Regions from separate parts of the Acinetobacter sp. S40 genome, predicted to be linked through region 3. Evidence: predicted binding sites of a transcription regulator. Region 3 holds the regulator's gene; each other region holds the start of a gene.
What was found. The regulator PhoB, encoded in region 3, activates phosphate uptake and scavenging genes when phosphate is short. The targets are predictions, from matches to a motif close to TGTCATNAANCTGTCATAA.
Positions count from the first base shown of each region.

Region 1: a site for PhoB is predicted at 2,786-2,804, ahead of IAE19_RS08180 (inorganic phosphate transporter). Genes of this name have one in related genera too.
Region 2: a site for PhoB is predicted at 3,488-3,506, ahead of IAE19_RS03600 (porin). Genes of this name have one in related genera too.

Region 1 covers NZ_JACVTU010000004.1:190,555-197,365, reverse strand. The annotation lists gene metH (methionine synthase) at 1-2,416, opposite strand, end outside; gene IAE19_RS08180 (inorganic phosphate transporter) at 2,853-4,484, shown strand; gene IAE19_RS08175 (D-serine ammonia-lyase) at 4,617-5,960, shown strand; gene IAE19_RS08170 (DUF1090 family protein) at 5,997-6,365, opposite strand; gene IAE19_RS08165 (hypothetical protein) at 6,509-6,811, opposite strand, start outside.
Region 2 covers NZ_JACVTU010000002.1:194,696-201,506, reverse strand. The annotation lists gene IAE19_RS03620 (hypothetical protein) at 1-234, shown strand, start outside; gene IAE19_RS03615 (GatB/YqeY domain-containing protein) at 336-782, opposite strand; gene rpsU (30S ribosomal protein S21) at 811-1,026, opposite strand; gene tsaD (tRNA (adenosine(37)-N6)-threonylcarbamoyltransferase complex transferase subunit TsaD) at 1,172-2,188, shown strand; gene IAE19_RS03600 (porin) at 2,253-3,344, opposite strand; gene IAE19_RS03595 (HIT family protein) at 3,600-4,013, opposite strand; gene IAE19_RS03590 (YARHG domain-containing protein) at 4,050-4,319, opposite strand; gene IAE19_RS03585 (NAD(P)-dependent oxidoreductase) at 4,405-5,277, opposite strand; gene IAE19_RS03580 (alpha/beta fold hydrolase) at 5,286-6,383, opposite strand; gene IAE19_RS03575 (O-succinylhomoserine sulfhydrylase) at 6,527-6,811, shown strand, end outside.
Region 3 covers NZ_JACVTU010000001.1:87,355-94,165, forward strand. The annotation lists gene IAE19_RS00410 (aldehyde dehydrogenase family protein) at 1-223, opposite strand, end outside; gene IAE19_RS00415 (TetR/AcrR family transcriptional regulator) at 287-880, opposite strand; gene phoR (phosphate regulon sensor histidine kinase PhoR) at 1,089-2,447, opposite strand; gene phoB (phosphate regulon transcriptional regulator PhoB) at 2,458-3,168, opposite strand; gene IAE19_RS00430 (TetR/AcrR family transcriptional regulator) at 3,370-4,056, opposite strand; gene IAE19_RS00435 (SDR family NAD(P)-dependent oxidoreductase) at 4,252-5,088, shown strand; gene IAE19_RS00440 (MATE family efflux transporter) at 5,130-6,497, opposite strand; gene IAE19_RS00445 (methionine aminotransferase) at 6,615-6,811, opposite strand, start outside.

The DNA.
Region 1 (6,811 bases), on a different contig from region 3:
CAGACAAACCAATGATGTCACATTTTTCATCAATGGCAGTTTGCAGAATTTTTTCCGCAGGTACCATCACTCCAAGATCAACAATATCGTAGCCATTACAGCCTAAAACCACGCCGACGATATTTTTACCAATATCGTGTACATCGCCTTTTACGGTCGCCATCAACACTTTACCTTTAGATTGGCTACCTGTTTTTTCAGCTTCGATGTAGGGGTTTAACCAAGCCACAGCTTGCTTCATCACACGTGCAGATTTCACCACTTGCGGCAAGAACATTTTACCTGAGCCGAACAGGTCACCGACCACGTTCATACCATCCATCAATGCACCTTCAATAACATCCAGTGGACGTTTGGCTTTTAAACGGGCTTCTTCGGTATCTTCATCAATATACGTAGTGATCCCTTTCACAAGCGCGTATTCAAGGCGTTTTTCAACTGACTCATTTCGCCATTCCAGATTTTCAGCTTCACGCTGTGCACCACTGTGACCACGGAATTTCTCCGCTACTTCAAGCAATTTTTCTGTAGCGTTTTGACCAGATTCACCTTGGTTCTGATTTAAAACCACATCTTCAACGGCTTCTTTGAGTTCTTTGGGAATATCATCATAAATCGCCATTTGACCTGCATTGACGATTCCCATGGTCATGCCTTGTTTAATGGCATGGTAGAGAAATACCGAGTGAATTGCTTCACGGACAGGTTCATTGCCACGGAAGGAGAAGGAAACGTTAGAGACACCGCCAGAAATCATGGCATGAGGCAAGTTTTGTTTGATCCAGCCTGTGGCTTCAATAAAGTCCACAGCATAATTGTTGTGTTCTTCGATTCCCGTTGCGACTGCAAATACGTTCGGGTCAAAAATAATGTCTTCAGCAGGGTAGCCTACTTCATTGACCAAAATGTCATAAGAACGTTTACAAATTTCACGTTTACGTGCAGCTGTATCTGCCTGACCAACTTCATCAAAAGCCATGACAATAATTGCAGCCCCATACTGGCGACACAAACGTGCTTTTTCAACAAATTCGTCATACCCTTCTTTTAGGGAAATCGAGTTAACAACAGGTTTGCCTTGTACACACTTCAAGCCTGCCTCAATGATTTCCCATTTTGAAGAGTCAATCATGATTGGCACACGAGAGATATCCGGTTCAGACGCGACAAGATTCAGGAAGTGTACCATCGCATTTTGCGAATCGAGCATGCCCTCATCCATGTTGATGTCGATGATTTGCGCGCCTGCTTCAACCTGTTGCTGTGCAACGTCTAAGGCTTCACTAAAATTTTCTTCACGAATTAAACGCAGGAACTTTTTTGAACCCGTCACGTTAGTGCGTTCGCCAACATTTACAAAAAGTGAATCATCATAAATATTAAATGGTTCTAAACCACTTAAACGGCAAGCGGGTTTAGCCTCAGGGATTTGGCGTGGCTTGATGTCTTTTACTGCGTTATAAATCGCACGAATATGATCAGGTGTTGTACCACAGCAACCGCCTGTAATATTGATTAAACCACTTTCGGCAAACTCTTTTAAAAATGCCGCGGTTTGCTCAGGAGTTTCATCATATTCACCAAAAGCATTTGGTAAGCCAGCATTCGGGTGCGCTGAAACAAAAGTATCAGCAACATCAGAAATCGTTTTCACGTGTGGGCGCATTGCATCTGCGCCCAAAGCACAGTTAAACCCAATGGAAAGTAGATCGCCGTGACGCACTGAATTCCAAAACGCTTCCGCAGTTTGACCAGTTAAAGTACGACCCGATGCATCAGTGATCGTGCCCGAAATCATCAACGGGAGCTCTCGTCCAATTTGCTTGAATACTTCTTTGACTGCAAAGATTGCAGCTTTACAGTTTAAAGTATCAAACACGGTTTCGATCAAAAGGATATCTGCACCGCCTTCAATCAGCGCATGCGTTGCTTCAACATAGTTTTCTTTTAGTTCATCAAAAGTAATATTACGAAATGCTGGATCGTTCACATTAGGTGAAATAGAACAGGTCCGAGAGGTAGGGCCAAGTACACCAGCAACAAAACGAGGCTTATCAGGTGTCGAATATTTTTGACAAGCTTGCTTGGCTAAACGCGCAGCTTCACGGTTAATCTCTGGAACAAGGTCTTCCATGTGATAATCTGACATGGAAACACGTGTGCCGTTAAAGCTATTGGTTTCAATAATGTCTGCACCTGCATCCAGATACGCTTCATGAATACCTTGAATAATCTGGGGCTGTGTTAAAACCAGTAAGTCGTTATTACCTTTTAGGTCAGAAGCCCAATCAGCAAAGCGTTCACCACGATAATCTTCTTCTTCTAATTTATGGCGTTGAATCATGGTTCCCATTGCACCATCAATAATCAAGATACGTTGGGCGAGAAGTGATTTCAGGGTGGCAAGCGTGGACATAAGAACCCCAGACGAAGTTTAAAAGGCGCATTATTGTAACAGAATCCCTAGCAATAGGTGGGTTTGATTGATCAATGAAATGACCCAAAGGGATTCATACAATTTAGGATGAAGAGGGTGACGATTTCATCAAAATGCAATATTCATGTTTCAGAATAAGACATCGATAAAAAAGTACGCTGAAAGATGAAACTCTGTCATATTTCAGAATAATTGCTTCAAAATACTACACTTGAATGTCATAATTATTTTTTTGACTCAAGTTGTTGTATTTTATTAATTTAATCAATAAATTTGGCATATAATAACCCTAAAAATGGCCATTCATGAAGTCAAATGTCTAAAAAATGACTTCATTAGACCCCTATTTGTCATATAATTGTCATAATTTAATTTAAGAATATGGGGATTTTAACGATCCCCTCGAACCGTCTACATGAATTCAAATCTTCCTCCCGTTTCGGATTCAAATCATGTCGAAGCTGGACATGTTCAATCGACGAATGTACATGTACCTACACCGAAGTTTTTTATGCCGGTGTTTTTTACGGTTATTATTGCAACTCTGATTTACATCGCAGTTCAGGTGAATGCAGATTTGGCACATGTGCCTGCTTTAAGTTTATATTCCATGATCTTACTGGCAACTGCACTTTTCATTGCATTGGGCTTTGAGTTTGTGAATGGGTTTCATGACACGGCAAATGCTGTGGCGACGGTCATTTATACCAATGCACTGCCTGCGCCTGTTGCGGTCATGTGGGCGGGTTTCTGTAATTTTCTTGGTGTTATGGTGGCAAGTGGTGCAGTGGCCTACGGAATTATTGCGCTCTTACCTGTTGAACTGATCATGAACGTCAGCAGCGGTGCTGGGTTTGCCATGGTTTTCGCCTTGTTGATTGCCGCGATTATCTGGAATTTGGGAACTTGGTTTTTAGGAATTCCTGCTTCGAGTTCACATACTTTAATCGGTTCGATTTTAGGTGTGGGAATCATGAATCATCTGATTAATGCTGCAACGGGTAGTACCAGCGGCATTGATATGGATCAGGTAATTAAAGTAGGTAAAGCTTTACTCTTTTCTCCATTGATTGGTTTTGCCTTTGCTGCTGTTCTATTCCTATTAGTAAAAAAAGTATTTAAGCGCCAACTTGAACTTTTCCAACCACCAGAAGGTAATAAACCACCACCACCGTTGATTCGTGCCATTTTAATTTTCACCTGTACAGGCGTAAGTTTTGCCCACGGTTCTAATGATGGCCAAAAAGGTATGGGGCTCATCATGTTGGTGTTGATTGGTTTGGTTCCAATGGCTTATTCATTGAATAAGAGTTTGGACGCGCAGCAATTACAAACCTTTGAACAATTGTCTGGACAGACTTCAACCGTGCTTTATGCCCAGCATACTGATGTGGAAGATGAAAAAGCGCGTATTATTTTGACTAAATATATTCAGACCAAACAGCAAACGCCTGACGTGGTTCCTGCATTAGCTAGTTTGACTGAACATTTGGGTCAACGTGTGGGTAGTTATGGCAGTCTAAAAGATATTCCTGAAGATGCGATTGGTAATATTCGTAATGATATGTACTTAAGTACTACAACTTTTAAGCGTTTGGACAAGGCAGAAGCATTACCTGCTATGTCATCAGATCAGCAAAAAGTGGTTAAACAATATCGTGATAGTCTGGATTCTTTCCTGCAATATATTCCAACGTGGGTCAAAGTTGCAGTTGCGCTGGCTTTAGGTTTGGGAACAATGGTCGGTTGGAAGCGTATTGTGGTCACAGTCGGTGAGCGTATTGGTAAGCATCACATGACTTATGGACAAGGTATGTCTGCTGAATTGGTTGCAATGAGTACCATTGCAGCGGCTGATGGATTGGGGATGCCTGTTTCAACTACGCATGTATTAAACAGTGCGGTTGCAGGGACAATGGTTGCCAATAAATCGGGTTTAAATTTTAATACGATCAAAACGATTTTATCGGCTTGGGTATTTACTTTACCTGCAACTATCTGTTTATCGGGTGGTTTATATTGGTTGTTCTTGCAGTTTGTTGGCTAATTAAATCTTCATATAGCGAACAAAAGGTCACGAGAGTGGCCTTTTTCTTATCTGAATTTTTTACAAATAAACCTTTTATTTTCTACGATGTTTGATATTTTGTAGCTGAAAACTACTTTGATATTGATCATAATGACTGCTTTAAATTTAGCTCAATTACAACAAGATCCATTGATTCAAATATTACAACAGTACCAGCCGGTTTTTTGGTTTCCATCTGAAACCAACTCATTACAGCAAGGCTTACAGGCCGTAGGTTTAGCGCGTTCCGATATTGAAGATGCAGAACGTAGATTACAACGTTTCGCGCCATTTATTGCTCAGGTTTTGCCAGAAACGCAAAATCAGCAGGGTATGATTGAGTCTGAGTTGGTACATATTCCACGCATACAGCAACAACTTTCACTACAGTGGAATATTCCTTTACAAGGTCAATGGTGGTTGAAAAAAGATAGTCATTTACCAATTTCAGGTTCGATCAAAGCGCGGGGTGGAATATATGAGGTGCTTGCTCATGCTGAAACATTAGCTTTAAATGCTGGCTTAATATCTGTAGAAGAAAATTATCGAAAATTTGATTCAGATGAATTCAGAACGTTTTTTCAGAAGTATCAGATCGCAGTCGGTTCAACAGGCAATCTAGGACTTTCGATTGGTATCATGAGTGCTAAACTAGGGTTTAGAGTTTCAGTACATATGTCTGCGGATGCCGGACAATGGAAAAAAGATAAGCTACGGTCTTTAGGTGTCAATGTGGTCGAATATGCCAGTGATTACGGAGTTGCTGTTGAGCAGGGGCGTAAATTGGCACAGACCGATCCCAACTGTTTTTTTATTGATGATGAAAATTCCAAAACTTTATTTTTAGGATATGCCGTCGCAGGTTTGAGACTTAAACACCAATTGATCGAGAACCATCAAGCAGTGGATGCAGAGCATCCATTATTTGTATATCTACCTTGCGGTGTCGGTGGTGGACCAGGTGGTGTCAGCTTTGGACTTAAGCATGCTTTCGGTGAACATGTCCACTGTATCTTCGCTGAACCAACGCATTCGCCGTGTATGTTACTTGGCGTTTATACAGGTTTACACGATCAGATCTGTGTCAATGATATTGGACTGGATAATTTAACTGCCGCAGACGGCCTCGCAGTCGGACGAGCATCGGGTTTTGTGGGACGTGCTATGCAAGGCCTGATTGATGGGTACTACACTATCTCTGATCAAAGTCTCTACGATTTTATTTCACAATTAGATCAATCCGAACAAATTCGACTCGAACCTTCCGCTGCGGCGGGATTTGGCGGGGCATACTATACGGCCGCGCAAATATCCTATCAACAATTGCATCAATTCACCCCATTGCAATTAGCCAATGCCACTCATGTTGTGTGGGCAACGGGTGGGGGCATGGTGCCAGAAGATGAAATGCAAAAATACTTACAACAGGCTAAGAATACGAAAGAACTCAATTAACGTGTACTGTATTGAGTCTCATTGAGCTTTAAATTGTTAATTGATGCTTTGAATTTGTTCAAGTTCGAACAGTGCTTTATTTAGTTCTTGCTGTGTTTTTGCAATTTTTTTCGTGTCTTGCTTTTGCTGGGCTTCAGAAAGTTCAGTTTTTAACTTCTTAATTTTCTGTTTAATTTTTACCTGTATTCTAATTTGTACTGAAGTATCGTCGTGACAGTAACGATCGATACTTTCTATTGCGCGTTTTAAATCTTCAACCCGATAATTGCTTGCATATTTTTCAGCATGGTGAAGTTGATAAGTAAGTTCCTGTTTTTTAATTTCACAATCTTGTGCAGCATACGTTGAAGAGATAAATACCAAAACTGTTGCCAAAACAACGACAGTTTTTTTGACATTATTCATTAGGAGAAACCAAATTGTTAAAAAGATAGATAGAGTTTGGACATCCTCAGGTGATGAATTTATTTAAAAATCAGTCACCTGATGCCCAGAGCTCAATCTATCAAGTCTTCTCCCATAAATATTGGCATTTAAGACGGTTATATTTATCTTTTTCTCAATGGATTTTTATCGCTAATAAAGCCATAAATTGCAGCAAATGGTAGTGCAGTTCTGGCCAAATAAGCCACGCGCCATAATCCTCCATGATTTGCGCCCTCCATCATTAACTCCAGCGGATGTTCAAGTTCAGTTTCTGGGTTAGCAAGGCAATTATTATTTCTTAAATCATGTACCCACAGTGCAGCCATAATTGCATTGGTTGTTTCAGGTTTAAATGCTTCTACATCAAATAAATCGGCACCATTAAATGCTGCTTTTAAAAGCGGATTTTTGGTGACTGAATGGGT
Region 2 (6,811 bases), on a different contig from region 3:
TTTTTGCGTTCACTTAATCCACAACAGACACAATTTACACCTGCGCAACAAACACAGTTTTGCGGCATTGTGAATCAATATGTACAAGATTTATATCAGGTTAATGATCAATATCGACAAGACTTACCACTTTCATATGCCAAAATGACTAAACAAGATTTTATTAATCAAGTATTGGCATCAAAAGAAATGCAGATATTGAAGAAATATAATATTCAATGCCATTTACAATAAGTAAATGCATTAGAAAAGGACAATTAAATAGGTGTTCTTTTAGAGTTAATCCTAGTCGCTTATACTCTTCGCGAAGGACAGACGAGTTAAGCTAGATAGAATTAGCTTAATTTTGCTTTTATTTTAGAAGAAACTTGTGCAGGATCGGCACGTCCGGCTATGATCGGACGTAGAGAGTTCATCACCTTACCCATATCTTTCATGCTAGTAGCACCTTGAGCAGCAATCGTTTGCTCAATGAGAGAATCAAGCTCTTCCTCGGTCATAGCTTCCGGTAGAAATTGAGATAGTACCTCAATTTCGGCTTGTTCTTTACTAGCTAAATCATCACGGCCTGCACCTTCAAAGGCTTTGACCGATTCTTTACGCTGTTTAATTTGCTTTTCAATGACCGCAAGAACTTGCGAATCGTCAAGCTCTACGCGCTCATCGACTTCGATTTGCTTAATTGCTGCCTGTAAACTACGAATTACCGTTACCGTTGCCATTTCTTTGGCACGCATATGTGTTTTTAATACATCAGTAATCTGGTTTTTTAAAGTCGTCATAGTCTTTCAGCAGTCAATCACAAATTAATTAATAAAGGCGAGTAGTACGTACAGATTCGCGTGCCAATTTCTTTTGGTAACGCTTAACAGCAGCAGCTTTTTTACGCTTACGTTCTTGAGTCGGTTTTTCGTAGAACTCGCGCTTACGAACGTCAGCTAAAACGCCAGCTTTTTCGCATGAACGTTTAAAACGACGGATCGCTACGTCAACTGGTTCGCCTTCTTTCAACTTAACTTGTGGCATGTAAAATCCTCTAGATTATGGATAACATCGAGCGCAGGATTGCCCCGATGACAAGTGAAGGTCAGTATTTTACTCATTTACAACTGATATCACAAGTCTATAATAGCTCTGGCAGAATTTTAGTCGTAAAAAAATAGGTATTTTAATGATTGTTTTGGGCTTGGAAACCTCTTGTGACGAAACTGGCTTGGCGATTTATGATAGCGAGCAGGGATTACGCGGACAGGTACTTTACAGTCAAATTAAACTCCACGCAGAATATGGTGGCGTAGTGCCTGAGCTTGCTTCACGTGACCATGTGCGCAAATTAATTCCATTATTAAATGAGCTACTAACTCAAAGTCAAATCGATAAGAAACAGATTGATGCAGTGGCCTATACTCGTGGGCCAGGTTTAATGGGTGCTTTGATGACAGGTGCCTTATTTGGGCGTACATTGGCGTTAGCATTGAATAAACCTGCGATTGGTGTACATCATATGGAAGGACATATGCTTGCACCATTATTATCTGCAACGCCACCCGAGTTTCCTTTTGTTGCTTTACTGGTGTCTGGTGGACATACCCAGCTTATGGCGGCTTATGGTATTGGTCAGTACCAATTATTGGGTGAATCTATAGACGATGCGGCCGGTGAGGCATTTGATAAAGTTGCTAAAATGATGAATTTACCTTATCCGGGCGGTCCAAATATTGCAAGATTAGCTTTAGACGGTAATGCCCAAGCTTTTGAATTTCCGCGACCAATGTTGCATCAGGGGTTAGATTTTTCATTTAGCGGTTTAAAAACGGCAGTTTCTGTCCAACTTAAAAAATTAGGTGAAGAAAAACGTGATGCTGATATTGCTGCATCTTTTCAGGAAGCGATTGTCGATACTTTAGTTAAAAAATCAGTCAAAGCTTTAAAGCAAACTGGTTTAAAACGCTTGGTAATTGCTGGGGGAGTGAGTGCTAATACGCGTTTACGTGAGCAATTAGAAATATCTCTGAAAAAAATCAAAGCACAGGTCTATTATGCTGAACCTGCTTTATGTACAGACAATGGCGCGATGATTGCTTTTGCAGGTTATGAAAGATTAAAAGCTGGACAGCATGATGGTCTTGAAGTGACTACAACGCCGAGATGGCCAATGACGGAACTTAAAAATCCGAACGCAATATAAAATTATAAAAATAAGTAAAAAATAAAAGGGCAATATGCCCTTTTATTAAAATTGAAATGGCTTATTAGAAGTTATATTCCATACCTACGCCAAATACGGTTTTCTTATCATCGCTTGATAACCAGTCACGTTTTTGTTGAGCTAATACGCCATAAAAACGAGCTTGTTTGTTGAAGTTGTAATCTACGCCTAGACCATATTGAGAAATTTTACGATCTGAACGATTATCTACAGATGTATTTGATTCAATATATTCACCCTTGATTTTCCAAGGTGTAGATGCAATTGCATAAGCAGCGGTTAAGCCCCATGCATCTTCTTCTAAGCCATTATACGATGTCACGGTTGTGCCGCTTGTAGTGGATACAGTGTCATCAGTAGGCTGAGCGTTTTGCCATAAAGCACCGAATACTAAACCATCTAAACCTGCTTTAGCTAAATCAATAGAACCTGTTACACGAATTGCGTCTGAATAGATACCAGAAAGGCTATAGGCGTTATATTTACCTGCTAATCCAAAGTTACCCGCAATACCAGCAGCCAAACCATAATCTTTATTTTCATAAGTTAAAGAAGTTGAGATACCATCGCCAAATCCGTCACGCTTACCTTCTTTACCAAGACTAGTATTATCAGTTTTGGTGTCTTCGCCCTGCTGAGCCATGATGTTGAACTGTAGGCCTGGAATAATCAAATCTTTATCTGTTTCAAAGCCAATCGCGTTATTTGAACGCTCTTCACCATGAAGTACAGAGGTCATATCCAAAATCGTGTGATCGTTAAAAATATCTTGATTGTTACCAGCATTGGTTTTGAAGTAAGTATCGTAACGACCTGCTTTTAGAGTTCCTATTTTATTGAATTTTAAGCCTAAAAAGCGGTTACGCATACTCAAGTCAGTATCTGAACCTGAACCATCAGTTGAAATTGCCCATTCTGCTAAATATACAACAGATACTTTGTCTGTTAATTTTTCTTCACCTTTTACCCCAATACGTGAAGCATTTGAATTAAGTGCAGTGACATCATTTCCTGCAAAATCACTGTTGTCAACTTGGTCAAGGGAAACATTAAGTTTACCGTACAAAGTTGGCGCTGCTTGCGCTGCGGTTATGCTAAGCGTTGATACTGCAGCAGCGATAAGCAATTTTTTCATTGAGATTTCTCCAAAACACAAGTTCAGTGGCATATGCCTAAATTCACTATTTTTTTAAAAGTTTGCCTATGTACAAAAAGTTACAGAAGCTCACCAACTTGCTAAGCAGTATCTTTAAACTTTGTTACAAATGGGTGAAAAATACGTGACAGTTTGATGACAAGTGATGGATCGAAATTTATTTTAATATTTGATTTTATTATTTTTATATAAAAAAAGGAGCATAAGCTCCATTTTTATATACGTTACTTTTATTCAAAGTTCGGCTTTGATTTTTTCTGCAAGTGCTTTAATTTTTTCCTGATCACCCATTTGGGCAGCATGACGACCCAGTTGGTGGATCGAGCTTGGAATCAAATGGAAATGTACATGTGGAACGGTTTGACCTGCGGATTCCCCAGACAATTGCAACAACACAATGCCTTCAATACCCAAAGCTTTTTCAATTGCCTGAGCTATTTTTTGTACGACCTGAATCGTATAAGCAGCCGCTTCAGGTGGTAAGTCAAGCAAGCTAACAGCGGGTACTTTAGGAATGACTAAGGCGTGGCCATCTGCTTGCGGCATAATGTCCATAAATGCTAGAACCTGATCATCTTCATACAACTTAATTGCAGGAAGTTCACCACGAATGATGCGGGCAAAAATATTCTGGTCATCGTAAGCCATATTTGTATCCTTCAAACATCTTAAAATGTTTTGTTCTTACTTACAGTTCAATTCTTTCTGACGCTGTTCAATTTGGTCAAGACGCTGCTGTTCTTTATCAGAGAACTTTGGCTTGGTGGTATGACAGTTTTCATTTCCATATTTGGCTTTAGCTTCTGGATCTTTAAAGCAAAAGCCTTTTGATGCATATATGAGGTTAGAATCATCCTGAAGTTTTTTGCACTCTTGTTCAGGTGTTGCAGCATGCACTGAGACACCTGCAAGGGTAATCATTCCAGTAAAAAGTGCAACAGCAAACTTATTCATGCGAGTTTCCTCTTTTTAATCGGTGTAAATGTAACGACCTATGTCTAAATATAGGGGCTTTACAGGAAAAAGCAATGATGAATCATTACTCAATTGTTATTTTACTCCATGATTCATACATTTTTACGGCAGCGGAAAAGTCACTGTTTTGTTCAGCAGTTGCATTTGCCGCCTGTATCAGACTTTGCGTTAATGCAATGACAGGTGCTGGCAAATTGGCATCCCGCACAAGATCCAGCGCAATACCTGTGTCTTTGGCCAGCAAAGGCAAACCAAAAGTTACGGGGAAACTACGATTTAAAATACGTTGTGGCAAAATAGTTTCTGTAACACCGCTTTTCCCGCTTGAAGCATTGATGCAATCCAACGCTTCTGTCAAATTCACACCATGGGCTTTAAGTGTAGTAAAGCCTTCTGCGACAGACCATAGATTAACTGCGAGTAACATGTTATTCACGGCTTTTACCGCAAAACCTGCTCCTGATGTGCCCACATGTTTAATCAGTTTTCCAAATGCTTCAATAGCGGGCAACGCACGTTCAAAAGCAGCTTGATCTCCACCAACCATCACGGTCAAAGTCGCATTATCAGCACCAATAGTTTGGCCACTTACGGGAGCATCCAGAAAGTCAACGCCCTGATTTTTCAGTTGTAGCGAAACTTTGCGGGCAGACTCTGGGACACCACTCGTACAATCTACCCAAATACTGCCCGCTTTTAACTGAACACGATCGATCAGATTTTCTATATCAGCACTGGTGGGTAAACATGAAAAAATGATATCTGCTTGTACCGCTTGGGCTAAATCAACAGCTTGAGTTCCGTATTCAATTGCATGCCGATGGGCTTTATCCATATTTCGATTCCAGACATAGACGGTATCGAAATGCTTAGGTAAATGCGATGCCATACGATAACCCATCGCGCCCAGACCAATAAATGCAACTGATTGAACCATAATATAATCTACTCTTTTTTTATCTGTGTTGAACGTTGTATTAACCAGTCTTTAAACATCGGCCAAAACTCTTCGGAACTGGCTTGACTGGACATGAGCCCTAAATGCCCGCCGGGAATTAGAGTAAACGTGACATCATGACTGTTTGTCAATTGGGTCAGCGGTTTTACTGCATCGGCTGTAACCAATTGGTCACTACGACCGGCACCGACCAATAACGATGATTGGATATTTTTTAGCTCAATCAGCTGATCTTTAAGACGAATGACACCTTGTTTAAGCGGATTTTGTAGCCAGACATTAAACAACATGTCCTGATTTATTCCACCGGGATAATCAATCATATTATTCAAGAAATTGCCCAGTGTGGCATGTTCCTCAACCAGTTTTTTATTTTCAAGATTTTTAAGAAGTTGAATATGTCCATCTATCCAGCCTTTAGGATCAAGAATTTTAAACCCTAACGCATTTAAAATACCTGGAGTATGAATCAGTCGTTTGGGTAATCCATTGTAAATTCGGTGCTGAAGTTTTTTGTTCCGATTAATAGTTTTATGCATAAACTGATAAAGCTTGCCAATACGCCCCGATGCATAACTATCAATCGGACTGCCTAAAACGATTAAATTTTTGACATAGTTAGGTTGATTCAGCGCACTGTATAACAATACAAAAATGCCAGCCATGCTCCAACCATGCAGTGAAATTTCGTCACTTTTTGAATGTTCACGAATAACTTGAATATATTGAGGTAAGGCTTTACTAACAAAAGATAAAAAATTGAGATGTCGATCACGATAAGTTAAACGGCCCCAATCAATTAAATACACATCAAACCCATGGTTTTGAAAGTATTGAATAAGAGAGCGGTAAGGATACAGATCGTAAATGGCCATGTTGATGGCAAGAGGCGCAACAAAAACTAAAGGTTCTTTATAGCATTTACGGGTTGCTGCATAATAACGGATTCGTGTCTGACCAAACTCTCCAATCACTTGATAAGGCGCAGTTTGAGATAAAACAAGTGATTCTTCATTAAAAAGACGTGCTGAAAGATGTTTGAGCTTGATTTGCTGATGATGGATAAGGGATTTAAATGACTCCATTCTTTGCATATTTCTCAGATCCGAAAAAGTTTGGATGAAGTCTAAGCGATAATTTGATCTTTTACCTTGACCTTAAATACCGTACACGCTCAAAATGTTGGCAAGTTTTTCACTTGAGCGGTCTTTTGACTGAGAACAGAGCAATGCATAGCCAAAACGATGAATTAGACTACCAGTTAGATACTCTGGCGATCCGTACAGGGCATACCCGCAGTTTTGAGGGTGAACATGCTGAACCTATTTTTCTGACCTCATCTTTCGTTTATGAAAATGCAGCTGAAGCAGCTGCAAAATTTTCGGGTGAAGTTGCAGGAAATATCTATTCTCGGTTTACCAATCCTACCGTTGCGATGTTTGAAAAACGACTAGCAGCAATGGATGGTGCAGAACGTGCCGTTGCAACCAGCTCGGGTATGGGTGCAATTTTG
Region 3 (6,811 bases):
ATTTTAAAAGTAACTTGCTACGTTCCTCTGCTGAACGATGTTTCCAGTCAGTTTCAAAGGCTTCATTTGCGGCTTCGATTGCTGCATCCATTTCGGCCTGACCGCCCCCTTGAATAATAGCAATGACTTCACCAGTAGCCGGATTTTCGACAGTAAACTGGTCGTCAGGATTTTCTGATGACCACGCTGTTTTTTTCAATAAATTGTTTGATAGAACTTTCATAAGTTTTACCTTTTATTTATTGCACTATACTGTGCAGTGCAATTTTTAAGAAAAATAATCAGCCTATGGCTGATAACCATTTATAAAGCATTGAACGGCTGCTTGAACAACATGTTCTTTTCGTTGCATATCGGGTTCATCGGATAAAATAATTAAGCCTAACCCAATTAGCGGTTCATTAATCATGCCGATGAATTGCTGTGTAGCAAGCCCAATATCATCTATTTTCAACAAATGGGAGTGTTTCATTTGAGTTAAATAATCAAAAATAGATTGAATCATGGGCTCTTTTCCCAAGCGGTAAAAATTACGAGGTAAATCAGGAAAACGATCTCCCTCGACAATTACCAATTTGAGAAAAGAACGTACAATTGGAGGTGACCAGTAATTTGCAATAGCCATTCCCAAATTGAATAGTCCTTTAGAAGGGTTATGTTGAGCTTCATCATTTTGTTCTGGCCGATAAGGCTTTACATTTTTCCAGATATCAATAATGACAGCATTGAAAAGTTCCTCTTTACTGTCAAATTGATTATAAATAGTACGTCTGGCAACATTTGCAACGAGAGCCAATTCATCCATACTTGTTGCTTCAAAACCCTGTTTTAAAAAGGTTTGTTTTGCAGCTTGAATAATTAGATCTCGTTTACTGGACATGTGAAGCGCCTCTAAAATAAGAATTTAAAATGCACTTATGAGTGCATTTGTGGTTATATTAGCGCAAAAAAATAAATAAGCAACTCTTTTTTGCACTTAGTAGTGCAAAAATAAATTGGTCATTTATAGATTTATGGAGATTTAAACTAAGATAAAAAAGTACACATGACTTTTTTAAGGTGTAGATAAACGGTTATGTTTCGAGATTTTAAACCATCTGGTATAAGCGTTCTTTTGGAAAAACGGCTTTAAATAAAGAACCTTCATTTTCTCTGGAGACAACATCCAGATACGCACCATGTTGCATGAGTACATGTTTAACAATCGCAAGTCCGAGTCCAGTTCCACCAGTTGCACGACTTCGTGCACTATCTACTCGATAAAAACGTTCAGTTAATCGAGGTAAGTGTCTTGGATCAATACCGATCCCATTATCCTGAACGGTAAAGTAACCGTGTTCACCGTCATCATGCCAGCCAATAGTAATAATGCCACCTTTAGGGGTGTATTTAATCGCATTGGTAATCAGGTTACTAAAAGCACTCGCAATTTCCATATCTGATCCAATCAGATCACAGTGACTATCAATATCTAGATTTAGCGTATGTCCGTAATCTGCATTATAGGCTTGCGCATCATCAAACAGTTGATTCATCAAGCTTGGCATTTCAATAATCTGATTCTTAGCAATTTTTTTGTTATTTTCCAGATTTGAAAGCAACAGTAAGTCATTCACCAGCGCATTCATACGCTTAGTTTGGGATTGCATCTGATCAAATGCGCGTTTCCAACGTGGGCTTAAATCCTCTTGATCTGTAAAGGTTTCAATATAACCACTCAACACGGTTAAGGGAGTGCGCAACTCATGCGAAATATTGTCGACAAAGTCTTTACGCATTTGTTCAAGATTGTGCATGCGAGTGACATCGTAGGCGACCAACAGCACACTATCACCTCCAAAAGGAGTGAGTTTGATTTGAACATAATGATCATCCAGTACAGATGATTTCAATTTGATGCCATCAGGTGCTTGATCAATATAGTTAAAATACTCAATAAAACTCGGTTGTCGTAGTATGCTTAATATATTGGTACTACGATCCAGTATTTTAATTCCCAAGAGTTTTTCTGCGGCAGGGTTACACCATTCAATTTGATGTAAATCATCCACCAGCACAACTGCTTCATTTAGAGCGACTAATGATGATTGGGCACGATCAATCAGCCCGACCATTTCAGCTTGAACCACACGTTCCTGTCGTTGGGCACGATAAACATTAAACAGTAAAGCTCCCCAGATACCATTGAGGTTAGGTGGGGTATCGTAAGGGCGATTAGAAATCCACTCATTGACAATGTACAACGAGCGTAGTTGTAAGCCAAAGAAAATCAAAAATGCGATGAGGATACAAATGCCTAAATGGTCGAGACCAAATCCCACAAAAGCTGCAATAATAAGCAAAAAAGCCAGTAATCTTAAATCTTGCTTGGCAAAGGTCCATAAACTGCTGTAGCGAAAACGTTTATGTTCACGGGCAAGATCTGGAACGGGATAGGGTTCGTACATAAAAGGTGCTTTAACCTGCTGCTAAATCCGCACGTGTTGAAAAACGATAGCCTGTACCACGTACAGTCTGTACAAATCGATCTACACCGAATGGCTCTAAGACTTTGCGTAAACGACGAATATGTACATCAATGGTACGATCTTCAATATAAACATTGCCCCCCCAGACCTGATCCAGCAGTTGGGCACGAGTGTAGGCGCGTTCAGGATGCGTCATGAAGAAAGCCAATAAACGGTATTCAGTCGGCCCCATATCTAGAATGTTACTTCCAAAACTTACGCGTTGGCTAACAGGATCTAGAATAAGTCCATTCGCGTCAATGGCTTTTTCACCATTTAAAGCATTGGCACGCCGTAATACTGCCTTGATTCGGGAAACCAATTCACGTGTTGAAAAAGGTTTGGTCATATAGTCATCTGCGCCTGCATCCAGACCTTGTACTTTATGGTCTTCTTCGCCACGCGCGGTGAGCATAATGACAGGAATCTCAGATAATGTCTCATCGCGTTTTAAGCGACGACATAGATCAACCCCGCTGACACCACCGGGTAACATCCAATCCAGTAAAATTAAAGCAGGACGCTGATCAACAATCATTTGATGCGCTTGTTTGGCATCTTCGGCCTGTAAACATTGAAAGCCTGCCATATCCAGTGAGGTATGAATCATTTCACGGATGGGAAGTTCGTCATCGACGATTAAAATATAGTCATCTTTCACAACGCAATTACCCTATTTAGTTTATTGAACGGCGTACCGTTTTATTTATGACAGGCTTATTACAAAGATTAATTATGACAGTATCATTGCAGAATTCATCAGAACGTGTTTTTTTAGCATGAATTGTGACAAAAAATTGCATCCGTGATGATCAATTCATGACAAAAGCTCAATTTTTAATAAGGTTAATGTCAACTTAATTTATTTTTCTTTCTCGGAAAAAGTTTGTAGTAGAGATAAAAATACCGTACGGCAAGCAAATAGCACATCTTCTTGGGATTGTTTAAATCCCCCCATGACCCAACGAATAGCGATTTGGGTGACATAACCGTTTAATCCCGTTGCGATCAAAGAAACTTCCTGCTCTGAACGTTGTAAATGCGGCATCATCAGCATGACAAAAGCCTGAATCATACGGTCAAAACGTAGCATGGTTTCCTGAATAGTAGCCTGATTATGCAGCTCTTGTACTAGCATGGCATCAATATAAATAATACGGGCTAAACGGGGATCTTCTTTGAGTGTTCGTAATAATGAATTGAGCCCCGCATCAATCATATTGACGGGGTCAGGTGCGGCCTGCATGACACCCTGCATGACATTTTGTTGTAAAGTTTCGATCAGTTTTAAGAAAATGGTCTGAAATAATTCTTCGCTTTTTTTAAAAGATTCATAAAAATACCGTTCTGTCAGTTTGGCTTCATTGCAGACATCCTTTACCGTGACCGAAAAAAATCCCTGTGTTCCGTAGGTTTCTATTCCTGCCTCAATGAGTTTTTCACGACGTACATGCTTACGTTCAGTCAAAGACAAGCCTTTAAATTGACGTTCTTTATTGACTGTTTTTTTGTTCTGTTTTGCATTTAAATCGGATTTGTGTGTAGTCATTGATATGTGGTGTCCTCATTGGCTATGGAGAGTTTAGCAAGTTTTGGCCAAAATAACCGAGTCGGTCATTTGTTTGAGTATTTACTCTAGATCGGATAGATTGTATTGACAATATGTATTGTCAAAAATATAGTGATTGAATCATGTACATCAGCATGGGTTTGTGTACACCTATTTAAGGGAAAAGGTCAGGCAATGAAAAATTTTAAAAATAAAGTCGCTGCAGTTACGGGAGCAGGCTCAGGTATAGGCCAGCAACTTGCTCTTTTATTGGCAAAAGAAGGATGCCATTTGTCACTGAGTGATATCAATGAACAAGGACTTGCAGCGACGGTCGAACTGCTTAAACCTTATAATATTCGTGTCACCACACAAAAACTGGATGTGTCAGATCGCCATGCGGTGAAGACTTGGGCAGAACAAACCGTTCAAAATCATGGTTTCGTGAACATGATTTTTAACAATGCGGGTGTTGCATTAGGCTCTACGGTTGAAGGTGCTAGTTATGAAGAACTGGAATGGATTGTAAATATTAATTTCTGGGGTGTGGTTTATGGCACCAAAGAGTTTTTACCATTTATTAAGCAAACCAAAGATGGCCATATCGTCAACATTTCGAGTCTATTTGGTTTGATTTCACAACCGACCCAGTCGGCTTATAATGCAACAAAATTTGCAGTTCGCGGTTTTACCGAGTCTTTGCGTCAAGAACTAGACATGCAAAATTGTGGAGTCAGCGCCCTGTGTGTACATCCAGGTGGGATTCGTACCAATATTGCCAATGCTGCAAAAATGAATGACAGTTTAAAAACCTTGGGTATGCACCCTGAAAAATCGATTAAAGCATTTAATAAATTATTGCGCTGCCCACCCGAAGAAGCGGCGCGTCAGATACTTGAAGCTGTTCGCAAAGATAAGCGTCGTTTATTAATTGGTAATGATGCAAAAGTACTGGATCTTATGCAACGCTTTTTACCAACAGGTTATCAGCGTGTCAGTGAATTTGGAACTAAGCTAACCAATAAACTTTAATATCATCAAAGCCCACTAAAATTAAGTGGGCTTTTTTTGCGTTAAATTAACACTTTAATGGCTTTTTTCTTCCAGATAAATTGATAATAACTGGCTTGTAAAATACATAGGCTGACAAAGGCGAGAGCATACGCATACCAAATGCCTTTTAGTCCCCAGAGGCTACTAAACCAGTATGCACAAGGCACTTCAATACATAAAATCGCTGCAATATTAATCAGCATAGGCATTGTCACGGTGCCGCTTGACCGCATAATCGAAGCAAAAATGGCGCTGGCACCAAAAAATAAAATTGACCATAGCACAATAAATAAAAGCTGCTGTCCAAGTTGAACGACACTATCATCGGTAATAAATAAAGCCATCAAATATTTTGAAAATAGATACGCCAGAATGACCAGTGTTCCAGTAATGATGATATTCATCCACAGCGCCGTGCGGGTAACGCGGGCTAACAAATCCGATTTTCCCATTCCAATCGCTTGTGCGCCAAAAATAGAAGCGGCAATGGCAATAGATAAAGCAGGAAACTGGATATAGTTCAAAACCTGATTGACCGCGCCATAAGCAGCAGTTGCGTGCGCACCAAACCGATTAACCAGACCTACAACGACTAGTCCAGCTACTGAGGTAGTGACCATTTGAACCCCAGTTGGAATTCCTAAACGTAAAATCAGTCGGCTTAATTCGGCATCGTAACGGATATGTTTGAGCAGCGCTAAATCAGGTTTAAGGGGATGATTCTTCTTATTTAAATAAATAATTAAAAAGAGAATAACTAATGCATTACCTGTAATGGTGGCAATGGCTGGCGCAATAATGCCCAGTTTGGGAAAACCAAAATAACCTGCAATGAGCACTGGAGTAATCACTAGACCAATTAAACTGGTTAAGGACAAGGCAACTAGCGGCGTGATACTGTCACCCACGCCACGTAAAATAGAGGTATAAATAATATACACAAATAATAAAGGACTACCTGCTAGCATCCAGCGTACATAAGGTAAAGACAGATGCAACACACTGGAATCTGTACCTAAAGCCAGCAAAACATGGGGCGCAAAAAACACGCCTAAGGCTGCGATAATACAACCTCCAATCATGGTCATAAATAAAGTAGAACCCACTACACAGCGGACTTTTTCAATATTTTGTGCGCCCCATGCTTGCCCGACCAAGACTGTCGAACCTGCCGACAATCCAATCACAAAAGCCATTAAACAAAACAAAATGGGAAAAAACACAGCGACAGCCGCAATAGCATCGACGCCCATCATTTGACCAACAAAAACCGTATTAATGGTGCCTGACAGATTTTGCAGGATATTGGTGGCAATTAACGGCAACAAGAAAATCAAAAAAGTTTTCCATATCTTTTGTTGCTGAATCAGGGGACGGTGAGGGGGCATTTATTCTCCATTAATATGAATGCGCAAGTGGTATTGTGATTGATTATTCCTTTACTGACAAAATAACACGTTGCTTTAAAAAGATGGTTATTTTACGCGTATGAGACTGACGATGAATTAACACGCACTCAATAGATGTACAGCACGTTGCAAGGTTTGTTCAGTTTTGGCAAAACAAAAGCGAATTAAGCGTAAATCTGAAGGTGGGTGTTTATAAAATACAGATAGAGGAATAGCGACGATACCTTTTTCTTCCGCTAGAAAATAGCACATTTCAATATCATTTAAATCAGGACGAATTTCACTGTAATCAA